DNA from 3 places in the Vibrio rotiferianus genome. Region 3 is predicted to be linked to each of the others. Evidence: predicted binding sites of a transcription regulator. Region 3 holds the regulator's gene; each other region holds the start of a gene.
The links. Region 3 encodes PurR, which represses purine synthesis genes. Its sites were predicted from a motif close to TNANGNAAACGTTTNCNTNA; they were not measured.
Positions count from the first base shown of each region.

Region 1: a site for PurR is predicted at 656-675, ahead of folD (bifunctional methylenetetrahydrofolate dehydrogenase/methenyltetrahydrofolate cyclohydrolase FolD). Genes of this name have one in related genera too.
Region 2: a site for PurR is predicted at 1,072-1,091, ahead of BSZ04_RS11425 (NupC/NupG family nucleoside CNT transporter). Genes of this name have one in related genera too.

Region 1 covers NZ_CP018312.1:2,204,852-2,207,057, forward strand. Annotated here, with positions in the region: tRNA gene BSZ04_RS19240 (tRNA-Arg) at 465-541, opposite strand; gene folD (bifunctional methylenetetrahydrofolate dehydrogenase/methenyltetrahydrofolate cyclohydrolase FolD) at 746-1,606, shown strand; gene BSZ04_RS19250 (endonuclease domain-containing protein) at 2,051-2,206, shown strand, end outside.
Region 2 covers NZ_CP018312.1:503,123-505,328, forward strand. Annotated here, with positions in the region: gene prfC (peptide chain release factor 3) at 1-1, shown strand, start outside; gene BSZ04_RS24950 (DUF5363 family protein) at 124-291, shown strand; gene BSZ04_RS11420 (TatD family hydrolase) at 278-1,051, shown strand; gene BSZ04_RS11425 (NupC/NupG family nucleoside CNT transporter) at 1,256-2,206, shown strand, end outside.
Region 3 covers NZ_CP018312.1:1,989,048-1,991,253, reverse strand. Annotated here, with positions in the region: gene BSZ04_RS18300 (TfoX/Sxy family DNA transformation protein) at 1-158, opposite strand, end outside; cyclic di-GMP riboswitch class I at 275-365, opposite strand; gene purR (HTH-type transcriptional repressor PurR) at 640-1,644, opposite strand; gene torD (molecular chaperone TorD) at 2,092-2,206, opposite strand, start outside.

The DNA of each region.
Region 1 (2,206 bases), 220 kb from region 3:
ATGGTGGGGCATCTATCACGACTTATGCTCCTTACTGAATATCAACGATACCGATAACTTCAAGGTTTTCGCAAGTTAGTTATCAAACCAAGCTAATATAACGTGATATGTGACATGTTGTGTCGTAGGTAAATGGGTTCTAGACCTTTTTTAAATAGTATGGCGCAGTGAAAAGTATTCCGATTTTACAGGACGCTTCAGATATGGGCATTGCTAGAGAAATCAAAGCTATCTGCTTTGATATGTCTACTATTGGGCTTGTAGGTATATAAAGAGAGGGCGGGAAAAGTACGTTCTACCAGAATATTGAAGTATATCTATAGGCGGAAAATCACTTTTGCTTGAGCGTATTAATTACAAGTGATTACATTAAGCTACACGCTTACCCGACTATTTAGCCGACTACAAACGCCAGAAACGACAAAGGCCTGACAACTTGATAAGCTGTCAGGCCTTATAGAATATGGCACGCCCTATAGGATTCGAACCTATGACCACATCCTTAGAAGGGACGTGCTCTATCCAGCTGAGCTAAGGGCGCGCTACAGGGACAGGATTATACGAGTTCAAACGCTTAAATCAACGGGTTTTCATAACATTCTGATCTGAGTGCCTAAAAAAAGGGCATTGAAATGAGAAATGTTCAAAAACACCACAAAGCAAACGTTTGCGTATGGATGTCTCACAGTTTTTCTGCGACAATGCGCAGCGATTAATTTGCCTTCTCAATTTATTAAGGAAAGTCATGACTGCTCAAAATATTGATGGAACCCTTATCTCCCAAACTGTTCGTTCGGAAGTTGCGGCTCGAGTGAAAGCTCGCAAAGAAGCAGGACTACGTGCGCCAGGATTGGCAGTAGTTTTAGTTGGCGAAGATCCAGCATCTCAGGTATACGTTGGCAGTAAGCGCCGTGCGTGTGAAGAAGTTGGTTTTGTATCTAAGTCTTTTGACCTTCCTGCAACTTCATCAGAAGAAGAGTTGTTGGCTCTGATTGATGAGTTGAACAACGATGCAGAAATCGACGGCATTCTTGTTCAGTTGCCACTTCCTGCTGGTATCGATGCAACACACGTTCTTGAGCGTATTCACCCAGAAAAAGACGTAGATGGCTTCCACCCTTACAATGTGGGCCGTCTAGCGCAGCGCATTCCTAAGCTTCGCTCTTGTACACCAAAAGGCATCATCACTCTTCTTGACCGTTACAACATTGAGCTACGTGGTAAGCACGCGGTTGTGGTTGGCGCATCGAACATCGTTGGCCGCCCAATGACGCTTGAGCTGCTTCTTGCTGGTTGTACAACAACGACTTGTCACCGCTTCACAAAAGACCTAGAAGGTCACGTTCGCCAAGCTGACCTAGTTGTGGTTGCCGTTGGTAAACCAAACTTCATTCCTGGTGAGTGGGTTAAGAAAGGCGCGGTTGTGGTCGATGTGGGCATCAACCGTCTTGAATCTGGCAAGCTAGTGGGTGACGTGGAATACGATAAAGCACGTGAGAATGCGAGCTTTATTACCCCAGTACCGGGCGGCGTTGGCCCAATGACGGTAGCAAGCCTAATTGAGAACACGATGCTGGCTTGCGAGCAGTTCCATACGAAGAAATAAAGAATTACCGATACTGAAAGGGCTCCGCAAGGAGCCCTTTTTGTTTGGAGCAACAACCCCCTCTAGCTCCCCCTTGAAAATGGGGAGGACCGGACTGAGATCGCTTTTAGTTCGCTGACTTATTCAAATACCCAAACTGGATTTAGTTCGGAGTAGCAATCCCCTCTAGCTCCCTCTTGAAAATGGGGAGGACTGGAATGAGTTCGCTTTTTGTTTCCTGACTTATTCAAATACCGAAGCTAGATTTAGTTCGGAGTAGCAATCCCCTCGAACTCCCTCTTAAAAATGGGGAGGATCGGGCTGAGATCGCTTTTACTCATGAAATTACAGCGAACATCATATTAATTGTCGGTTGGTGTTTCACACTAAACGCGCTCAGGTCTAGTCCCCTCCCCTTTCTAAGGGGAGGGTTAGGGAGGGGTTGAGAACGCAAAGGAAGCACAAGTGCCACAACGAACTTTTAATTTAAAATACCAAAAGCCAATCAGAAGTCGATTACGTGCAAATATGCCAAAACCTGAAGAAGTACTCTGGCAAAGAATCAGGCGTAAACAGCTTGGCGTAAAATTTCGTAGGCAGCATGGCATCGGTCGCTACATC
Region 2 (2,206 bases), 1.5 Mb from region 3:
ATCGAATCTAACGCGCTTTACATCGCGTACTAGATTATAAGCCGCCGTTAGCTATACACTTAGCTAACGGCGGTTTTTTTATTTGGCGCAGAAAGAACTCTATGGGCTAAAAAAGGGGGGGCAATGAACTGGTTTAAAAAAGGACTCAAACGCTACGATGATTGGTGTAAAGAGATGGGGCTGACGCCTGATCAAAAACGCAGTTGCGTGCCGTATAAACAGGACCCTGTTCACGAAAACTCTTCTTCCAATAAAGAAGAGCAAAAGAAGCCAAATAATGAAACTGTTTGATACTCATTGCCACTTTGACTTCGATGTCTTTCAAGAGGATTTTGCTCACCAAGTCGATCTCGCTCGCGAGCAAGGCGTTGAGCGCATCTTGATTCCTTCTGTTGGGCCGAGTAATTGGACTCATATTCAAGCGCTGGCCAATCAATACCCCCATCTTTATTACGCGCTTGGCTTCCATCCTTATTTTCTACAACAAGGTTTTGAGCAGTTTGTTCCGGAACTGGAATCATTACTTTTTTCGTCTAGTCGACAATGTGTTGCGATAGGGGAGTGCGGTCTCGACTTCGCCATCGAAGTGCCGGTTGAATTGCAAGAACGTGCACTGGAGTTGCAATTTGAACTCGCCAGGCGATTTGATTTGCCGGTGATTCTACACAGCCGTAAAGCGCACAATCGACTTATCCAAATGGTTAAAGCGGCTAAGCTTCCTAAAGGTGGCGTATTGCACGCGTTTTCTGGCAGTTATCAGCAAGCAATGGAATGGGTTCGATTAGGTTTTTTTATCGGTGTTGGCGGCTCTATTACCTACCCAAGAGCGAATAAAACACGCGACGCGATTCAAAGATTATCACTTGAATATCTTGTTTTAGAAACGGACGCTCCGGATATGCCTATACTTGGCTATCAGGGCGAGCCGAATCACCCTGCCAAACTCATTCATATATTGAATCAACTCTCAGAGTTGCATAACAGAGAAAAGCAATCGATTGCTGAAAGTCTATGGAAAAATAGCAATTCAGCCTTCTCCATATGTGAATAAAATCTAAAGATGCTGTTCAGAATAGAAAACGTTTCCCTTCTTATTGTGAGATAACTCACAAACGCAGGTGAATCAATGATGAATCTTATAAGAAAGTGTGAGGATGGCATTACTTTAATTGATTCTGGATGAGTATAATTGCCCCCGCTTTATAGCTCCATTTTGTAACACGCCAACAAATAACTTATAAGGAAGTCATAAACTATGAGCCTGTTTATGAGCCTAGTCGGTATGGTAGTGCTTCTTGCTATTGCATTTGCATTTTCTAATAACCGTAAAGCTATCAATCTAAGAACTGTGGGTGGCGCATTTGCTATCCAATTCGTATTAGGTGCATTTGTTCTTTATGTACCTTGGGGCCGTGATCTACTGAACGGTTTCTCTACTGGTGTTTCTAACGTTATCAACTACGGTAACAATGGTTCATCATTCCTATTCGGTGGTCTTGTTTCTGACAAGATGTTCGAAGTATTCGGCGGCGGCGGCTTCATCTTCGCATTCCGCGTTCTTCCTACACTGATCTTCTTCTCAGCACTGATTTCAGTTCTTTACTACATTGGCGCAATGCAGTGGGTTATCAAGATTCTTGGTGGTGCACTACAAAAAGCGCTTGGCACTTCTCGCGCGGAATCAATGTCTGCTGCAGCTAACATTTTCGTAGGTCAAACTGAAGCACCTCTAGTTGTTCGTCCATTCGTACCTAAGATGACTCAATCTGAGCTATTCGCGGTAATGTGTGGTGGTCTAGCATCTGTAGCTGGTGGTGTACTAGCTGGTTACGCTTCAATGGGTGTTCCTCTAGAGTACCTAGTAGCAGCATCATTCATGGCAGCACCAGGTGGTCTACTATTCGCTAAGATTCTTCACCCTGAGACTGATAAGCCTCACGAAGACATCGAAGAAGCAATGGACGGTGGCGACGACAAACCAGCTAACGTAATCGACGCAGCAGCGGGCGGTGCGGCTTCTGGTCTACAACTTGCACTAAACGTTGGTGCAATGCTAATCGCGTTCGTAGGTCTTATTGCTCTTGTTAACGGTATGCTAGGTGGCATCGGTGGTTGGTTCGGTATGCCTGAACTAACACTAGAGCTAATCCTAGGTTACGCATTCTCTCCACTAGCATTCCTAATCGGTGTTCCTTGGAACGAAGCA
Region 3 (2,206 bases):
GTCTTTTTATCTGCTCTGATATGAAGCTGGTTGTTAACGACTAATGCAAACATTGTTTCATCAGCAAAAAGGCCAAAGCCGCCAAACATTGAGCGTGACTTGATCGTACCAAGCACCTCAAAAAGCTTCATAGAGTCTTTGAGTATCGGTTTATCCATGATGTGTTATCTCGGTGTAATTTAAATTACGCCACCAAAAATCAGGTCCGAGAGATTAGCAAACGCATGCAGACACAATGTCATTAAAGGGTAAACTCGTCATATGCATACTTGCCATCGGTAACCCCGCTACCATGCTATCTCATGCGATAGTTTAGGCCGGAAGCTTTGCGTCCCACTCTTTAGAGTGGTTTGCCCTGTGCGTGACACTGAGAGCATACTTGCTATATTGGACTAATATCACACTCTGCGTTTATAAATGTGATCTTAGTTCAATTAATAGTTATTTTTTCGTGAGTTAAGTTTCATAGATTAACAAAGTGGTCTACCAGAAAAAGGTCAGTACTAGAGAGTAGAGTGCACGAAGAAATAACAAGCCCGCAAAGTTTTACATACAAACCTGTTGCCGCGGATGAATTGTGAAATAAAAAAGCACCCATGTGGGTGCTTTTATGATGAGTAAACGAGTACTACCTAAAGACTAGTTGAGCTTTCTAACCGTATTTCTAATCACGATCTCTGGCTGCATTTCAAACACTCGTTTTTCGTGTTCTTTATCTTTGATACGCTCTAGTAGGATCTCAAACGCGTTTTTACCCACACGACGTTTTGGTTGGTGGATAGTCGTTAGTGGTGGTGAGAAGTACTCTGCCAGCTCAATGTTGTCATAGCCGATAACAGAAACATCATCTGGTACCTTGATACCGTTCTGCTGAAGGCGGCTCATCAAGCCAAGTGCCATAGTGTCATTGAAACAGAAAACTGCGGTAGGGCGTTTTTCCATTGCAGTAATGTTATCTGCCGCTAGCACAGCGGTATCACATTCAAAGTTGCCTTCAAGAATCCAATCTTCGTTAACCGCAAGGTTTGCTTCTGCCATTGCACGGCGATAACCCGCAATACGCTCTTGGCACGCAGCTTTTTCGAAGTGACCGCTTAAACACGCGATGTCTGTGTGACCATTGTCGATCAGATATTTTGTCGCGATGTAACCGCCTTCTTCTGAGTTATCAATGATCTTGTCTGCTTGTGAGCTTTCTGGACCCCAGTCCATCACAACTTTAGGTATGTCTGAGTGACGATCAAGCATCTCTTTTAGTTCTTCCGTCAGGTCAGAACACATTACTAGAATGCCATCTACACGCTTTTCAGCGAGCATGCGGATGTAGTCACGTTGCTTCTCGTAAATACCGCCCGTGTTACATAGGATAAGAGTGTAACCTTGACGGTAACAGTAGCTCTCAACACCATCGATCACTTCAGAGAAGAACAGGTTGGTAGATTGAGTTACTAGCATACCGATGGTACGAGTTGAGTTGCACTTTAAACTGCGCGCAACGGCACTTGGTGCGTAATTAAGTTCATCCACCGCTTTCATTACTTTTTCTTGAGTTGCTTCTGCAACAAAGCGAGTTTTATTAATTACGTGCGAAACCGTAGTGGTAGAAACGCCGGCTAAGCGAGCAACGTCTTTAATAGTGGCCATAAATGATGTCCTGTATCGAGCTACTGTAAATACCGTAGTGAAGACAACCATACGCTTAGGGTCTTGCGCAAACCGAGCAACTGCGAATAGGGGCATTGCTGAGATATTTGGCAGCGGTTGTTCCGAAATCGGTATAAAAAGGTTTGTAGCAACATTTATCGCTGAGTCTCATATTCCTTTCTTATACTAAGTGAGGAATTGGTCAGCAATCCTGTTAAGAAAACACAAAAACCGCTTTATTTCAGCGGTTTACATATAAATCATATTTAATCGTTTGCGCTCACATTTTAGACTGATGCGGGCAAGCTGGCAATGTTTTAGGTGGTTGTTTTGTGCCTCGGAGGTCACAGTTTAACGGCTAAATGGATTGTATTTCTCTGCGCCAGATTAAAAACAAACGAATAAAATAGGGAGTCTGAATGACAGACTCCCCAAAATAGGCGGCAATTATTCACCAAGAAGGTAGGTGCTGTCCAGTTTACAAAATGCAATTAATAGTTGCGCGACACTAACATAGAAGCCAAATTCATCGAATTGCTTACATTTAGCGGCAAACTGAGGT